One region of the Gottfriedia acidiceleris genome, then DNA from elsewhere that is predicted to be linked to it. Evidence: riboswitches for the same ligand, from Rfam matches in the RefSeq annotation. Region 1 holds a riboswitch; each other region holds the start of a gene.
The links. A riboswitch is a leader RNA that binds a small molecule or an ion and turns the genes downstream of it on or off. The one in region 1 is predicted to bind lysine.
Positions count from the first base shown of each region.

Region 2: another riboswitch for lysine. It lies ahead of MY490_RS04935 (aspartate kinase); the one in region 1 lies ahead of lysA (diaminopimelate decarboxylase).
Region 3: another riboswitch for lysine. It lies ahead of MY490_RS08330 (amino acid permease); the one in region 1 lies ahead of lysA (diaminopimelate decarboxylase).

Region 1 covers NZ_CP096034.1:222,613-228,898, reverse strand. Annotated here, with positions in the region: gene mscL (large conductance mechanosensitive channel protein MscL) at 1-179, shown strand, start outside; gene MY490_RS01215 (C40 family peptidase) at 263-1,456, opposite strand; gene lysA (diaminopimelate decarboxylase) at 1,666-2,985, opposite strand; lysine riboswitch at 3,121-3,294, opposite strand; gene MY490_RS01205 (cation diffusion facilitator family transporter) at 3,601-4,539, shown strand; gene MY490_RS01200 (VC0807 family protein) at 4,606-5,262, opposite strand; gene MY490_RS01195 (DinB family protein) at 5,490-5,957, opposite strand; gene MY490_RS01190 (DoxX family protein) at 6,130-6,286, opposite strand, start outside.
Region 2 covers NZ_CP096034.1:1,042,580-1,048,865, forward strand. Annotated here, with positions in the region: one part of gene MY490_RS04920 (IS3 family transposase) at 1-198, shown strand, start outside; gene MY490_RS04925 (PepSY domain-containing protein) at 383-814, opposite strand; gene uvrC (excinuclease ABC subunit UvrC) at 961-2,736, shown strand; lysine riboswitch at 2,811-2,986, shown strand; gene MY490_RS04935 (aspartate kinase) at 3,093-4,334, shown strand; gene MY490_RS04940 (YslB family protein) at 4,867-5,313, opposite strand; gene MY490_RS04945 (succinate dehydrogenase cytochrome b558 subunit) at 5,616-6,251, shown strand; gene sdhA (succinate dehydrogenase flavoprotein subunit) at 6,264-6,286, shown strand, end outside.
Region 3 covers NZ_CP096034.1:1,735,493-1,741,778, forward strand. Annotated here, with positions in the region: gene MY490_RS08315 (nitroreductase family protein) at 1-98, shown strand, start outside; gene MY490_RS08320 (YdeI/OmpD-associated family protein) at 376-969, shown strand; gene pdxK (pyridoxine/pyridoxal/pyridoxamine kinase) at 1,189-2,004, opposite strand; lysine riboswitch at 2,206-2,383, shown strand; gene MY490_RS08330 (amino acid permease) at 2,585-4,054, shown strand; gene MY490_RS08335 (MBL fold metallo-hydrolase) at 4,206-4,898, shown strand; gene MY490_RS08340 (TetR/AcrR family transcriptional regulator) at 4,916-5,485, shown strand; gene MY490_RS08345 (hypothetical protein) at 5,555-5,854, opposite strand; gene MY490_RS08350 (zinc-dependent alcohol dehydrogenase family protein) at 6,057-6,286, shown strand, end outside.

The DNA of each region.
Region 1 (6,286 bases):
ACTTCTTTATCATCTCAATTTCAGTATTTTTCTTTGTTCGATTCATTAATAGACTTTCATTTAGAAAGAAAGAAATAGAAGAAGCAAAACCTGTTGTTCCTACTAAAGAAGAAGCTCTACTTATTGAAATACGTGATTTACTAAAAGAACAGGTTTCAAACCAAAAAGGTATAAGCTAAAAGCTTATACCTTTTTGATTTTCCCATAAGACAATATAAAAAACCTCGTACTATACTAAATATAATACGAGGTTAATAAACTATTAGAATTTTCCATAGCCTAAGAAGTGAGAACGAACCCAGCTATTACTTAAGCTGATTACACTGATCCCTTTACTTCCAGCATGAACCATTTTATTTCCACCAATGTAAATACCCATATGTGAAGGACCATTAATATAAGTATTTTGTAAGAATACTAGGTCACCAGGTTGTGGAGAACTGATTTTTGTCGCATTGCTCCAATATGTTTTTACATTTCCACGAGAGATACCATATCCATTATGTGAATATACATACCAGATGAAACCACTGCAATCAAAACCACTTGGAGACGTTCCACCAAATACATAAGGTACCCCTTGGAATTGTAAAGCATAATCTACAAGTGAGTTTCCAGTTGCTGCTGGACCATCATCATTTGAATCTGATTTAGGTTTAGAATCTGAACTAGAATTTGAATTCGAGTTCGAATCAGAATTTGAACTAGATTTAGTAACTGGAGTGCTAACGCTGTCATCTTCTTCATCATCGCTAGATAATGCAGCTAGTTCAAGAGATTGCTGCTCAAGACGTTGAACTCTCTCATCTTCTTTAGCATTCTCTAATTCTTTAACTGCTAGCTTTAAGTTAGCTTCAGCAGTATTTAATGATTTTTGTTTTTCAGCTTGTGATTTTGAAAGTTCACTTTGTTGAGCAACTAAATCTTCTTTTGCTGTTACTAAAGTTTCTTTCTTCTCATCAACAAGTTGTTTTTCTTTTACTACTTCTGCTTGTTCAGACTTTTGTTCTTTAATGATATTTTCATCAGCTTCAAAAAGTGTTGAAATTGAGTTTACTCGATTAAAGAAGTCTACGATTGAGTCAGAATTAAATAAAACGTCTGTTACTAGATTAACTTTTGGTTGCTTTTGCATTGCAACTAAACGATCCTCTAATAAATCGTTACGTTTTTGAATTCTGTCTTGTAAATATGTAATTCTCGCTTTTTTATCTTTAATAATTTCTTCTGTTTCAGAAATTTCTGCTTTTTTTGCTTCTATGTTATTCTTAGTTGTTTTAATTTGTTGATCTATTTTCTCTATCTCGTTGCTTAATTCTTTAAATTGTGATTGGAACTTATCTACTTCAGCTTGCTTTTTTTCAACTTTGCTATCAGCTAATACTGAAGCATTTGGCGCTAATGATAATACTATTGTACTTGCCATCGCCAGCACTGCTAGTTTTTTTCTTAACATTTCAGCGTTTCTCCTCTCGCTAATCTACGTAAATATTTATACCATAGATTCCCGAAGAGAGTCGCAATTGTTACAATATTGTAATATAAATGATAAATATGTCTTTATATGTCGATAAATTATCATCTTTTATTAAGGAAAACGAAATAAAACACTTCTATATAATATAGAAGTGTCAGTACCTGAGACACTTAACACAAGTTTGTTAATTATCTACTAGAGTTTTCGATGTAAACTCTGTCATTTCTAACTAAATCTTCATATGTTTCTCGACGAACTACTTCTCTTGAAACACCATCTTTAACAAATACTACGGCTGGGCGACGGATACGGTTATAATTATTAGCCATTGAATAGCCATATGCACCAGTGCAAGATACAGCTAATAAATCATTGTTTTGTACAACAGGTAAATTACAATCCCAAATTAACATATCGCCACTTTCACAACATTTACCAGCAATTGAAACAACTTCTTTATTCTCATCATTTGCTCGATTTGCAAGCATCGCTTCATATTTTGATCCGTATAGTGCAGGACGAATATTATCAGTCATTCCCCCGTCAACAGATACATATTTACGAATTGAAGGAAGCGTTTTTGTTGAACCAATTGTATAAAGTGTTGTTCCAGCTTCACCAACAATACTGCGTCCTGGCTCTAACCATAATTCAGGTAATTTGTAGTCTAACTCTTCACATTGTTGTTTAATTATATTCGTAATTTTTTCTATATGTTTAGCAACAGCTAAAGGCTCATCTTCTGAAGTATAGCGAATACCAAAGCCTCCACCTACATTTAATATTTCAGCTGTAAAACCTAAATCGTTTTTAAGACCATTTAAAAAGCTCATTAATACATTGATTGCATGAACAAATCCATCTGGTTCGAAAATTTGAGATCCTATATGTGAATGCACTCCTAATAATTTTAGGTTAGTTGATTTTAAAGAAACTTCAACTGCTTCATTAGCTTGACCAGACATAATATCGAATCCAAATTTGGAATCTTCTTGACCGGTCATTACATATTCATGTGTATGTGCTTCAACACCTGGCGTAACACGTAACAAGATTGATACTTCTTCATTACGTTGTTCAGCTAAGGCCTGTAATATTTCTAGCTCAAAGAAATTATCGACTACAAAACAACCGATTTTTGCATTTAAAGCTTCTTCAATTTCTTCAATTGTTTTATTGTTTCCGTGAAAGTGAATTTTATCAGCTGGATAACCAGCTTGCAAAGCTGTATATAACTCTCCACCAGAAACAACATCTAGACATAGACCTTCTCTTTCTATTAAGCGGGCTTGTTCAACACATAGAAACGCTTTACTCGCGTAAGCAACTTGATACTTCATTCCCGTTTCTCTTAAAGCTTCATGGAATTCCCTACATTTTGATTCAATTAATGCTTCGTCATAAATGTATAGAGGGGTACCGTAATTTTTTACTAAATCTACAGTATCACAACCTCCGATTTCTAAATGTCCTTCATTATTAATTCGACTATTACCATGTAAATACATTCGTATTCTCCCTTCAAATCAAATGTAAGATCATTCTTAGAAGCTTCCTTCAATGTATTAGTGTATTAAAAAAGACACATGAAGGATATGTTCATGTGCCTATCGCTTTTAAAAAAAGGACTTAGCCAATCACATCTCTTCAATAGCTCTTCACAAACACATGTGACAGTACTACATTTATTAAATGTAGTCCCAGAAATAAAATGTGTGGCAATTTATTTCTTCGGCATAGGATCCTTTCTCATTTCGTCATAAAACCCACAGTTTTCTGAAATGATACTCATATACAATGCAACCTCTACGAATAGACTGTTATTTTTTATATTAGTCTATGTATAACACAGTCTAAAAATAGATGTCAAACCATTTTTAAATTATGTGTCGATTTATATTTAATCGCACACACAGCTTTTGCTTTCCAAAAATAGTATTTATATTATAGAATATGTTTTATGCGAGAGAAAAGGTGATTCAAAAATGAAAAATCATTTCAATAAATATAAATTAAATCTAAAAAAAACAAACCACTAACAAATTGTTAGTGGTTTTTCTTTTTTGTTGCCTTATTACAAAACTCTTAACTTAAGTAGAAAAAATTGGACAGGGGTGAATAGATTGCGTTCAAGCAAAATAGCAGTACTTTCAATATGTAGTAACACATTCATCGTTTTATTAAAATTAATTGTCGGGATTTTTACTGGTTCCGTAGCAATTATCTCTGAAGCAATTCATTCTTTATTGGATTTAGTTGCTTCAGTCATTGCATTTTTCTCTGTAAGGATTTCAAACAGACCGCCCGATAAGGAACATCCTTATGGTCATGGTAAGTTTGAAAATATTTCAGGTACGGTCGAAACAATCTTAATATTTGTAGCTGGTATTTGGATTATCATTGAATCTGTTGAAAAGCTACTTCATCCTACCCCAATTAAAATGCCTTTTATCGGTGTAGTTGTCATGTTAATTGGAGCGTTAATCAATTGGAGAGTAGGAAAAATCGTTCAAAAAGTAGGAAATGATACTCATTCTGTTGCAATGCAATCAAACGCTTTGCATTTATTAACAGACGTTTATTCATCGCTCGGAGTTGCAATAAGTTTAATTTTAGTCAGTCTTACTGGTTGGGATTTTCTCGATGCATTAATCGGAATTGGAATCGCAATTTATATAATGAAAGAATCAATCGAACTTGGACGTAAGTCGTTTACCCCCCTACTTGATACTGGGTTATCTAAAGATGAATTAAAACAAATCGAAAATGTATTATATTCTTTTAAATCCCAATTTATCGAATATCATGACTTACGCACGAGACGTTCGGGTGCTGAGGAGCATATAGATTTCCATTTAGTATTACCATCACACATGAGCATTGAAGAAGCTCATTTACTATGTGACAAAATTGAAGAAGAAATAAAAAAGGTTTTAGTTGATCCTAAAATATTAATTCATGTCGAACCAGAAAATGAGAGAATACAAAAAATTGATTTCATAAATACATCAACTAGAGAAGAACAGGAATTCCAAGGAGTAGGAAATTCATTAAAGGGATAAATAGACATTAGAAAACCCCACAAGAATTTTATAACTTGTGGGGTTGCTTCTATATAAGGACTTTTACTAAATAATAATTTCATCGGAAGGTTGCTCTGAGTCGTCTCCTTTTAATTTTTGAGCTCTCATCGTAACCATTGCATAGCCAATCGCCATAATGATGCCAAAAATATATCCACCAACTGTAAAGATAATTGTACGTGAGTAATATGCTTTTAATCCAAACGTATCAACCATCCACCATTGTGCAACAGCAAAAACGATATCTTTAATAATCCATGCGACAAACAAGTACTGAAACACTTTAAATAGTGAAGAATGTTTATATAATTTTTTACTTTCTTCACGACCTTGCCCCTGTATTGCAGCAATATCAATCATAAAATAATATGGTAATGGCTTTTTTAAAGCCAATAAAACTAAAAATACGACTACAACCCCAAAGTGATAATACACATTGTACAAAATTAAGTTTTTCGCAGAACCTAATGCCATTAAATCAACGGCAGTACTTACAGTTAATGTTGAGATAATAAAAATTCCAGTAACATTAAACTGTTTAGTATACCAAAAACGAAATAAAGTATATAGGATCCCTGGAACTGTCGGTAAGAGCATTGCCCAATAATCACTAAAATAGTGTTGTAAAACTTTATATAAAACAAGTGGGAATACTAAATACAAAATTAGATCGTAAATTATTAAATTACTTTCTTTCCTCATTTATATAACCTCGTTTTTTTAGGCCTTTTTCATCATAATCATTGCTATTTATTAGTATTATTAATGTTACTAAAAACAAAAATCAATCAGATAGAGCCCTATTTTATTTTGAATTACCACAATTTTCAAACTATCAAAATGACAAATTGTTAAACATGATTATAACAAAAAAATCTAAGAGCATAAACTCCTAGATTTAATGTGTGGACAAAAGTCAAAAAATAACTCTACTGGCCAAGTGATCTTTTTAAACCGTTTATTAATCCGGCATGTAGCCCTTCATGGAAAATATTAAAGCTAATCATGTCTCGAACTGTTTTTATTTCAAAACTACCTATTTTCATCTCTTTTGAAATGAGTTCATCTAAACGCCCTTCATATGTAGAAATAACTTGTTCAACTTGCTGTTCTAATAAAGTAACAACTTCCTCATATGATGGTGGCTCCGCTTGCCAGTCACCAGGTTTAGTGCCACCTTTGAAAAAATTAATGAATTCCTTTGAAAGTTTCCCAGCATCACCAGTGTTAGCATAAAGTAATTGCTCATATGCCCCTAGCACATGTCCTGCATTCCAAAGTATATTATTATTGAATCCTGCTGGTATTACATCTACAGCTTCTTTTGAAACTGAACCAAGAACCTTCAATGTATAAACCCTTGTAAACCTAAGTTGTTCAAAAATAGCATCTGCCATCTTGATCCCTCCATATAATGTCATTACTCATATTATCGTATCACGAATGAGAGATATTTTTCATGAAAAGATGCTATCTCTAGAGTAACAGATGAACGTTTAACGATAATTAAGATACAAAAAAGGAGCCTCAATAGTGAGACTCCCTCCAGTCTTATTAACTATCAAACCCTTAAAATAAAACCATTGTTCCTGGACCAGTAAGCAATAATCCTACTGCAGCTGCAATAATTAATAGATTAAACTCAAATCCATTCGAACTATTCCAGAATCCGTTCTTTATATGAACCTTTATAACTGCTACTGCCATCACTACTATTATCAACCAT
Region 2 (6,286 bases), 820 kb from region 1:
TACGATAACGCAGTAATTGAAAGTTTCTTTAGTATCATGAAATCTGAACTACTCTATCTTAAAGAATTTAACAGTGTCGAACACTTTAAACAAGAACTAGCTAAATATATAGATTACTACAATAACAAACGAATTAAGGCAAAATTAAAAGGCATGAGCCCAGTAAAATACCGAGTTCATGCCCAACAGGCTGCCTAATTGAAGTAACCAGTCTAACTTTATGGGGTCACTACAAATTTTGGATGGTTTTTATTTTAAGCATTTTGAGAACGGTACCTATGAATTGTTCTCTAATTTGTGAATCAATGTGGTGGCCTATTTACAATCTGAAGAAAAAAGAGAGGTCCCATAAAAGATTTACTTTTCAGAGACACCCTCTTTGTTAAATAGCCATGGATACTTTTTCTTTTCTTTTTTCCATTTTTCGTTTATTATTCCACAAGATCCAAGATAAAGCTAATCCTGTGCCAGTAAGTATAAAAAGACCAATACCACTAATTAAACCAATTATGCCGGTATGTAAGCTTTTTACTGAAAATGCAGACTGCTCAGGTCTTTTTCCAAAATTTTGAAATGGGGTTTGAGCACTATCACCACTTTGTCCATTTTTGGGAGCTGTATTTTGATCGCTATTTTGAGATTGTTGGTTTCCATTAAACTGTCCACCCGATGGAAGCTGACCTTGCATAGAAAATCTTCCTTTTGCTTCGCCACCTTTATTGAAATACAGGATAATTCCTGTAGTAGATTCGATTAGTAGGAAAACCGAAACAATTACACCTATCCAAAAATGAACTACTCTGACTTTTTTCATCTTAACATTTCTCCTTTTCTTCTCTTGATGGATTAAAGTTACAATAGAAAACTTAATTTTTACTTAATATCATTAAAGTATTTTCAGTTTTTAAATATGGAGATTATAATATTAAGTGTACAGTTGCACGAAAGAGGTGAGAGGAAATGGACAATCACTTAAAAGAAAAATTAGCGCTACTACCAGATCAGCCTGGTTGCTATTTGATGAAAGATATTCAAGGCACGATCATTTACGTGGGAAAAGCTAAAGTTTTAAAAAATAGAGTTAGATCTTATTTTACGGGATCCCATGATGGTAAGACATATCGATTAGTTCAAGAGATAACTGATTTTGAATATATTGTTACTTCTTCAAATATGGAAGCTTTAATTCTTGAGATGAATTTAATTAAGAAATATGATCCGAAATATAACATCATGTTGAAGGATGATAAATCATACCCCTTTATTAAAATAACTGCTGAAAAACATCCTCGCTTATTAATTACGCGAAATGTAAAAAAAGATAAAGGAAAATATTTTGGACCATTCCCTAATGCTACAGCCGCGAATGAAACAAAAAAATTATTAGATCGTCTATATCCACTACGAAAATGTTCTTCATTACCAGATAAAGTTTGTTTATATTATCATATTGGTCAGTGTCTTGCGCCTTGTGTAAAAGAAGTAACTGATCAACAAAATCAAGAAATAGTTAATGAAATTGCCCGTTTTCTAAACGGTGGGGAAGACCAAATACGAAAAGAATTAGAGGCAAAAATGCTTGCTGCATCTGAACAATTAGATTTCGAGCGAGCGAAAGAGTATCGAGACCAAATTGTATCGATTAAAGCGACTATGGAAAAGCAGAAAATGATGAGTAGTGATTTAGTTGATCGAGATGTATTTGGATATGCGGTTGATAAGGGATGGATGTGTGTTCAAGTTTTCTTTGTTCGAAGAGGAAAATTAATTGAAAGAGATGTTTCATATTTTCCAATTTACGATGAACCAGAAGAAGAATTCCTATCATTTATTGGGCAATTTTATGAAAAACCACACAATATAAAACCAAAAGAAATTTTTGTACCAGATAAAGTTGATACTGAAATTTTAAAAAATTTACTAAAAATTCCTGTATTCCAACCAAAAAGAGGCCAAAAAAAGGAACTTGTAGTATTAGCAAATAAAAATGCTAAAATTGGACTCGGTGAGAAATTTAAATTAATTGAGCGAGATGAAGAAAGAACAGTTAAAGCAATAGAAAAACTAGGGGATAGTTTAAATATTGAAACTCCTTATCGAATTGAAGCATTCGATAATTCAAATATTCAAGGAACAAATCCTGTTTCAGCTATGGTTGTCTTTATAGACGGAAAACCTTCAAAAAAAGATTACCGCAAATATAAAATCAAAACTGTAGTAGGACCTGATGATTACGATTCAATGCGTGAGGTAGTACGTAGAAGATATTCGAGAGCACTAAAAGAGAATTTACCTTTACCAAATTTAATAATTGTGGATGGTGGGAAAGGCCATCTAGCTGTAGTTGAAGATGTACTCCAAAATGAGTTAGGCCTATTCATTCCAACAGCTGGACTTGTTAAAGATGAAAAGCACCGTACTTCAGAGTTATTAATAGGACAACCACCTCAAATTGTCCAACTTGGAAGACAAAGCCAAGAATTCTTTTTATTACAAAGAATTCAAGACGAGGTACACAGATTTGCGATTGAATTCTATCGTCAGCTTCATAGTAAATCAATGGTTCAATCTGCTTTAGATGGCATAGCGGGTGTTGGTGGAACAAGAAAGAAAGCTCTTCTTAAACATTTTGGATCAGTCAAAAAAATAAAAGAGGCATCAATCGATGAGTTAATAGCAGCTAAAATGCCAAAAAATGTTGCAGAAGAAATTTATCAGCATTTCCATAAAGAATAACATAGTTACCAAAATTTATATCTTGACACTATTTTCAAAATAATTTATATTTTAGTTAAAATTAAATGATTTTCTCTCGTAATAGAGGTGCAAAACTTAAAAGTATACTGTCATAGACGTGTGGCGTTGTGATGGACAGTTGAAAGGAAGTTTTGCCGAAATGAAATGAATCCACTATTCATTTTGTTGGGACTGCATTTAAGAAATGTAGTACTGTCGCATAATAGTTATGCGGGGAGCTATTGAAGAGATGTTGATGATTGGTCTATTTTATTTTATTTGTAAATTAGGCGCGTGAACATTGCTTCACGCGCTTTTTTGTATTCTTTTTTAAGTAAAAAGTGAGGATGAGAAAAATGGGAATTATTGTTCAGAAATTCGGTGGTACTTCAGTAGGCTCAATTGAACGAATTCAGCATGTTGCTGAAACAGTAACCAAGTCATATAAAGAAGGAAACCAAGTAGTTACAGTTGTCTCTGCGATGGGACATCATACAGACGAACTAGTTAGTTTAGCAGCTCAAATTAGTCCGCAAAACAGTAAACGTGAATTAGATATGTTACTTACTACAGGGGAACAAGTATCAATTTCGTTACTAGCCATGGCAATCCAAGCAAAAGGTTTTAAAGCTATTTCACTAACTGGTTGGCAAGCTGGAATTCAAACTGAATCTGTCCATGGAAATGCGCGTATAGAAACCATTCAAACTGATCGAATTCAACAATTACTTAATGAAGGATATATCGTAATTGTTGCTGGTTTCCAAGGGTTAAGTGAAAACAATGAAATTACGACTTTAGGCCGTGGTGGTTCAGATACAACAGCCGTTGCATTGGCAGCAGCTTTAAAGGCAGAACGTTGTGATATTTATACGGACGTATTAGGTGTTTATACTACGGATCCAAGAGTTGAACCAAATGCATCTAAATTAAGCCATGTCTCTTATGATGAAATGCTAGAGCTAGCAGCTTTAGGCGCAGCGGTTTTACATCCAAGAGCAGTAGAATTCGCAAAAAATTATAATTTAATTATTCAAGTTCGTTCAAGTCAACATGATGAAATCGGTACATTTATTGGGGAGGAAACACAAATGGAACAACAATCAGTCGTAAGAGGAATCGCATTCGAATCTAATGTAACAAGGATGACGTTAAATGGTTTAAATAACCATGTAGATTTATTACCTAAAATCTTTACTTTATTAGCAAGTGAGGGGATTGATGTTGATATTATTATCCAAAGCGTAACTTCAGATAACTTAGTAAATCTTTCATTCTCGATCAAATCTGAAAATATGTTGGAAGCAATAACGGTTCTAGAATCAAAGAAAGAATTTTTAGGTTACCGCTCATTTGATTTTGAAAGTGAACTTGCTAAAGTTTCAATTGTAGGCAGTGGAATGGTTTCAAACCCAGGTGTTGCTGCAAAAATGTTTAAATTTTTAGCTGAAAGTGAAATCCCTGTAAAAATGGTAAGTACTTCTGAAATTAAAGTATCAACTGTTGTACCAAAATCAAAATTACAAGAAGCAGTTCATGCTCTACATAAAGGGTATGAATTAGATCGTATTAATGAAGAAGTAGTAGTAGAAAACTAAATAGTAAAATAAACCCTTTTAGGCGTTCAAATTCTTATATAGGCTTTGAATTATTGATTTTATCAATATTCATCACGTTCAGGTATACCGAGCCGTATAGTATAGAAATAGCGCTTAAAAGGGTTTTTTATTCGTTAAGCGAATAAATTATATAAAGATTCTGTAAATTTAAAATAAGTAAGGCGAACGGCTAAATGGTAAATAAAAGAAGGAGGTATTAATAATGAGGCATAGTATACTTGCCTACGGATATGGAGAAATTGTACTACAGTTCGTTCTATTAATACTCGCCATTTTGTTTTTTGTTTCTATTTGTTTATTCTTGTTAAATTCGATTATTAAGGGAGTTAAAAGAAACAAGAATCTTGAGGGAATTAGAAGGCAGGATCAAAGTAAGGAAAGGAAAGAGAAAGGGTAAGGAAGTTAAATAATCATAAATTGAATTTGAACTTATATTTCAATTTTCAAAAAAAAAATCATTAAAAAAAGAAAACACCACAATGGAACTTAATTCCATGTGGTGTTTTTCATGTTATCTTCTAGTAATTGGATCCTTTAAATCCCATTTTACTTGGAACTTTACTTTGTCGCCTCTTTTGCTAAGCTCTTCATACGTTTCAGCTATAACATCGATTTGCTGTTGAATTTGCATCGCTAGAAATCCAGCTTCTAATTGGTATGATACGTTCTTTTTTTGTTGATTTCTGTATGTAATTAATTCAGAAGATAGTGTTAAATGAACTTCTTGCTTCTTTTCTTCTTCAACAGTAAGAGTACCCCAACCAGCTTGTTCAAAAAATTCTATAATTTCTTCAAAAGTTGCTAAAGGATATTTTCTGGCAATCATTTTACCCGCCCAATATAAAATATCATTTTGCTCTTTTCCTAATAAATCATTCAATAGATCGTTACGTATTAGCTCATAACCAAAACCAGAAATATTTCCCGGAATATTTAAATTTTCAATGCCGTTCGTCATGGTCGGATAACTCTCCCTTTCCTAAAAAAACATGTTTTTATTATATACAATATTTAATAGTAAAAACAATAATTCGACACATGTAGATTACAAGGATTACCAATCTAAATGAGAAGTTTTTTCAGTAAAGAAAAATGTACGCGTTTTCTTGACCTCCTATATTATCAGGAGTAAAATGAGTTGTAGATAAATGTCATAAAAATTTCGACTTTTTATGCGTATTGCTTATTTATTCTATTTTTTTAGAATAATAGAGTAATTAAATTTTTCATGTGCACAAACTAAAGGGGGCAGGGGTTTACATGAGCAACAAGAATGGAAGGGAGTTTTTCTTTAGAAAACTTCATTCATTGCTAGGAGTTATTCCGGTTGGGATCTTTTTAACACAGCACTTAGTTGTCAATCATTTTGCGACAAATGGAGCAACATCGTTCAACAAAGCTGCTGAATTTATGGCGAATTTACCATTCCGCTATTTTTTAGAAGTTTTTGTCATTTTCTTACCAATTTTATACCATGCAATTTACGGACTATACATTGCGTTCACTGGAACTAGCAATGTTAAAAATTATGGATACTTACGTAACTGGTTATATTTATTCCAACGTATTTCTGGTGTAGTTACTTTAATTTTTATTACTTGGCACGTATGGCAAACACGTATCGCTGCTCAACTAGGAGCAACGGTTGATTATAATATGATGGCTGATATTTTCACTTCAAAATTTATGTTAGTTTTCTATATAGTAGGTGTAATTTCAACAATTTTCCACTTTGCTAATGGATTATGGTCATTCTTCGTATCTTGGGGAATTACTGTAACACCTAGATCACAACGTATTTCAACATATGTTACATTAGGTATATTCGTAGTATTATCATTCGTTGGATTAACTGCTATCTTTGCATTCATTGATCCACAACTAGCGAATTTGTAAGGAGAGAGAGTCATGAGTGGGAAAATAATTATCGT
Region 3 (6,286 bases), 1.5 Mb from region 1:
AACCAGTTATGTTAATTTCAGTTGGTAAAGGAATCAAAGCAGGCTTCGAAAAAGTTCGTTTAACTTTAGATGAAGTTGTTGCTTGGGATCAGTACTAAGCTTAGAAGAGTATGTAGAGCAGGGATAAGGGAAACCTTTGCCCTGTTCTTTTTTTGTTTGAAGGAAATTTACATCCGTTTAAAGAATAACTTTTTGGAGGGAGTAATGATCCATCTAACTAGCTAAGAATAAAGTGGATGAGCCAATCCGAGTGGTATTCTAAAAACATGTATAGTAAAATTTTAAACGAAGAATTTTGATGAAGCTACTAATAATAATATGATTGAGATGAAAATTTAAGGTTAAAAAAGAGGAATTAATGAGAGGTGTTTATTGATGACAAATAATAATATGCATCCTAAAGTTGAAGCATTTTTATTGAGAGCGAAAAAGTGGCAAGAAGAATTTTATAAGTTAAGAGAAATCGTCATTGACTGTGAACTGACTGAAGATTTTAAATGGATGCATCCTTGTTACACAATTGATAATAAAAATATCGTTTTAATTCATGGTTTTAAAGAATATTGTGCCCTTCTGTTTCACAAAGGTGCGTTACTAAAAGATCCAAAAGGCATTCTGATTCAACAAACAGAAAATGTACAATCAGCACGTCAGATTCGGTTCACCAATATTCAGGAAATAATTGAAATGGAAAGCGTTTTAAAGGACTATATTAAAGAAGCAATTGAAGTGGAAAAAGCAGGTTTGCAAGTAGAATTAAAAAAGACTTCAGATTATGAAGTTCCTGAAGAATTACAACTTAAATTAGATGAAAACCCGACCTTAAAAACGGCTTTTGAAGCATTAACGCCAGGACGTCAAAGAGCTTATATTTATTATTTTTCTCAACCAAAACAATCGAAAACCCGTACGTCTAGGGTTGAGAAATATATTGATCAAATTCTCGATGGAAAAGGATTAAATGATTAGTTTTATTATAAAAATCAAAACTAGCAAAATCTGTTCCAAATCGAATAAAAACTTGTTAAAATCTGCTTATTATCTGTAAAAAGATTAATCATATCAGCGCAAGCTAAATCGCTGTTGAGATTTCCCCCACCAGCGTTAGTACATTTACCCTTTTTTACACTAATAGGGCACCTCATACATCATTTAATCTGACGTATGAGACAGCCCCATTATTTGATATTAGCCTTCTCCATGTAATCGATATGCCATGTGGTTTGTTGGGCCAACGTATTGATTAAGTGGGAACGAGTGACGAATTGCTTCAGTAATGAATTTCTTTGCAGTGTAGATTGCTTCTCTTGGTTCTACTCCTTTAGCAAGCTCTGCACAAATCGCTGCAGAATAAGTACAACCCGCACCGTGAGTATATGTAGTTTCAATTCTGTCAGATTCTAGATGCTCGATTTTTTCACCATCAAATAACACATCTATTGCATTTTCATGCTGAATTTTGCTTCCACCTTTAACTAAAACAAACTTAGCACCTAATTCATGGATTTTGCGTGCTGCTTCTTCCATTTGTTCAACAGTGCAGATTGGAGCCATTTTAGCTAACTGAGCAGCCTCAAATAAATTTGGTGTTACAACTGTTGAAAGTGGTACTAAAATTTCTCTTAATGCATCATTTGTCTCTGGGTGAAGAGCCTCGTCATTTCCTTTACAAATCATAACTGGATCTACAACAACTCGATCAATATTATGTTTTTTTATAGTTTTTGCAGCTAATTCAATTATTTCAGTTGAACCAAGCATACCTGTTTTCATTGCTTGAATTCCAACGCCAACAACGATCGTTTCTAATTGTGCCGCAATTGTATCTATATCAATTGGAAACACTTGATGATGCCAATGATTATGAGGATCCATCGCTACTAAAGTTGTAATTGCACTCATGCCATAAACATTACGTTCCTGAAACGTTTTAATATCAGCTTGTAATCCAGCTCCACCACTACTATCAGATCCCGCAAGTGTCAATGCTTTATAAATTGTCATGTGAAAAATTCCTCCTTTGAATTACATAGAATTATTATACAAAAACATAAGTGCTAGGTACAAGACATGAGCATTATGAAGAGTAAATCAAGAAATAGATCTATTAGGTTGAGTCTATTTTTGTCGAAAATTTTATTGACAAACTAGATTAATAGATTGTATATTGAGTTTATAAAAATTAATTTAATATAATCTTTATCTCGTATGGATAGAGGCGCAGTTTTGATTAGTCGTTACTTTGAGGTTTATGGTACCTGTGAAAAGTAATAAAAGGTGAAACTGCCGAAATAATAAATTTACCATTTAAATTTATTATTGGGCCTATTGCTGAATAAGCATAGGACTGTCACAAGATTACTTGTGGAGGGCTATTGAAGAGATGTTGATGCTGTTTGACACATATATTTGAGTCTTAAACACGTGAACATTGCTTCACGTGTTTTTTTGTATTTTTACCAGATTTTCCATGCTTTACATATTGACGAAAATACTGAGTAAAATACACATCATACAACACTTTTATACCGTCCCATATTCTCGCGTAAAGATAAGATTGCAAGAATCAAGAGGAGGAAATAAGATGGGACTAACAAACCCTAAAAATGATAAAGTAGTATCGAATACTCACGATGGTTCTTTAAAAAGGGGCCTTAAAGCAAGACATTTAACGATGATTTCAATTGGTGGTTCAATTGGGACAGGTTTATTTTTAGCTAGTGGAACTTCAATTAGTGAAGCTGGTCCTGGTGGAGCTGTTTTAGCTTACGGACTAATTGGTATTATGGTTTATTTCTTAATGACTAGTTTAGGTGAAATGGCGACTTATTTGCCAGTTTCTGGTTCATTTAGTACTTATGGATCTCGCTACGTTGATCCCGCATTTGGTTTTGCTATGGGTTGGAATTATTGGTATAACTGGGCAATCACTTTAGCTTTTGAATTATTAGCTTCAGCAATGTTGATGAAATATTGGTTCCCACATACTCCAGCTGTTTTATGGAGCGGAATCTTTTTAGTGATTATTTTAGGTTTAAATTTACTGTCAGTTAAAGGCTATGGTGAATCAGAGTTTTGGTTTTCATTAATTAAAGTTGTAACTGTAGTTGTCTTCTTAGTTGTTGGTATTGCAATGATTTTTGGTATTTTAAGTGGACATCATGCAGGTTTCAAAAACTTTACGATTGGAGATGCTCCGTTCCATAATGGATTTTTAGGTGTATTATCAATCTTTATTGTTGCAGGTTTCTCATTCCAAGGTACAGAGTTAATTGGTGTTGCAGCAGGTGAGACAGAACATCCAGAAAAAAATGTTCCAAAAGCTATCCGTCAAATTTTCTGGCGTATCCTTTTATTTTATGTTTTAGCTATTATCGTAATTGGTTTATTAATTCCTTATACAGATCCTGGTCTAATGAAAAACGACGTGGCTGTTAGTCCATTTACTTTAGTATTTGAAAAATTAGGTGTTGCATTTGCAGCTTCTGTAATGAATGCAGTTATTTTAACATCAGTTTTATCGGCAGGTAATAGTGGAACATACGCATCCACTCGTATGTTATATACTTTAGCAATTGAAGGAAAAGCTCCTAAATTTTTAACAAAAGTAAATAAAAATGGTGTTCCTACAAATGCTTTATATCTAACACTTGCAGTTGGTTCACTTGCTTGTTTATCTTCATTTTTCGGTGAAGGTCAAGTGTATACTTGGTTATTAAATTTATCAGGTTTATCAGGTTTCCTTGCTTGGTTAGGTATTGCGATTTCTCATTACCGTTTCCGTAAGGCTTATGTTGCTCAAGGTAAAGATTTGAATGACCTACCTTATCGTGCAAAATGGTTCCCATTAGGTCCAATCTTAGCATTTTTAGCTTGTTTATTTATTGTATTAGCTCAAAACTGGCAAGCTTTCACTGGTAATGCAATTGATTGGCAAGGTGTACTTGTTTCATACATTGGAATTCCTGTGTTTTTAATTGTTTGGTTAGGTTATAAAGTTAAACACAAAACGAAAGTTGTATCTTATAAAGAGATGGATTTATCTAGAAAATGATTATAATATATGGCCCTTTCATCTTTGATGAAAGGGTTTTTTAGTCATTTTAACGATTTTTATGTAAATTTGGAATTTTTGTTCACAAAAACTAATACCTTTAGTATTATAAAACTAAAGGTATTAGTTTTTATTATTAGGAGGGTATAAAATGAAGATTACGAAAAATAATGATCTTTATGAGTTGAGCTTTTTACCCAATTTCTTTCCTGTAAATTGTTTTTTAGTTGAAGAAGAAAACGAACTTACGTTAATTGATACAGCACTATCCTTTAGTGCGACTAAAATAATTGAAGCGGCTAATCAAATCGGCAAAAAAATTACAAATATCGTTTTAACGCATGCGCACGGCGACCATGTTGGATCGCTTGATCAATTAAAATCACTACTTCCTGATGCAGTCGTCTCCATTTCAAAACGAGATGCAAAATTATTAAAAGGCGACACTAGTCTAGAAGCTAGTGAGCCTAATACTCCTATAAAAGGCGGCGTTCCTAAACATATCCAAACTACTCCGGATCGTTTACTACAGGAAGGTGACACTATTGGGTCTTTAATAGCAGTTGAAGTTCCCGGTCATACACCTGGTTCAATGGCATTTTTAGATCAACGTACTAATGCCATTATCGCTGGGGATGCTTTTTCATTAAGAGGTGGTTTTGCGATCTCTGGTCAATTAAGAATTTTATTTCCTTTTCCATCTATGGCAACATGGAATAAAGATGCTGCATTAAATAGTGCTAAGAAAATTAGTGAATTAAAACCTACATTATTAGCAGTCGGTCATGGTACGATGTTAAGTCATCCACAAGAAGCAATTGACCGTGCTCTTAAAAAGCAGTAAGTGAAGGGGAATTCGTAATGTCACCAAGAATTGGATTGAATTTTAATCAATTACTGAGTACTTCAATTAAAATTGTCGATACAGAAGGGTGGGAGGCTTTAACGATTAGTTATCTTGCAAAGAAGCTAACGATTCAACCTCCATCGATTTATAATCATATTAAGAATTTGGATGAACTAAAAAATAGTGTTGCATTACATGGGATTACACAACTTTATGAAAAACTTCTTGATTCGGTTGAAGGTAAAAATAATGAGAAAGCAATTTTTGCATTAGCTTTTGCTTATCTTGATTATGCTAGAACCCATCCTGGTTTATATAAAGCTACATTATCTCCGTCTCAAACACCTGGAGATGAGTATCGGTTAACTGGGAATAAAATATTGAACTTAATCTATGAGTTATTGAAACCATATAATTTAACGGACATTGAGCTTATTCATGCGGTGAGAGGTTTAAGAAGTTTGCTCCATGGGTTTGTTTCGCTTGAAAAAAGTGATGGATTTGGTATAAATATTCCAATTGATGAAAGTGTGCTTTTTGTATTGAAAAATTATGTAAGAAATTTGAAGCCAGATATGAAATAATTAAAAGGATAGGAAGGGTTAAATACCCTCCTATCCTTATTTATAGAGAAAATACGTTTTTATTTAAAATTAAGCTTGTACGCCATCTTTAAAGTTTTTATTCCAGTTTTTATCTCCAGCATGTTCAAGATCTTCAGTAGTACGTTCTAATACGTCAATTAGTAACGTCTTCATATGGTGAATATTGTTATAAAATAATTTTTCTTCTTCTAAATCTGGCTTTGCATGATGAGCTGCCTTAATTGCTGTTTCTTCACGAAATCTTTTAACTTTTAAGTCTAACTCATCAAAGACGTGTTTTACATACTTTACAATATTTCTATGGTTTAACGTATTTCTCTCATTTAATTCCTCTAATTTGTTTACCATAGTCATTTCCTCCATGAATAAGATTAAAAGATTTATATTGATTATACTGAACCAACATGAAAAAACAATATAAATTATAAATTTTTAACCATTATAATCAAAACCTTATGATTTTAATTTGAGGTCAAAATTGTATTTTTTTCGAACTGTTGTATGCTACAATGACTTAATAATATTTTCTATTTTGCGTAGGAGGCCTATTATGAAAGCAATTGTCATTCATCAATATGGAGATAGCTCTGAGTTTAAAAATGTTGAACTTTCAATACCGAAGCCATCTGGTCACCAAGTTTTAGTTAAAGTTTCTGCAACTAGTATCAATCCGATTGATACAAAGATTAGAAAAGGGATTGTACAAAATTCGTTCCATCCTAATTTTCCGATGATTTTACATAGTGATTTTTCAGGTGAAGTTGTCGAAGTTGGTGAAAA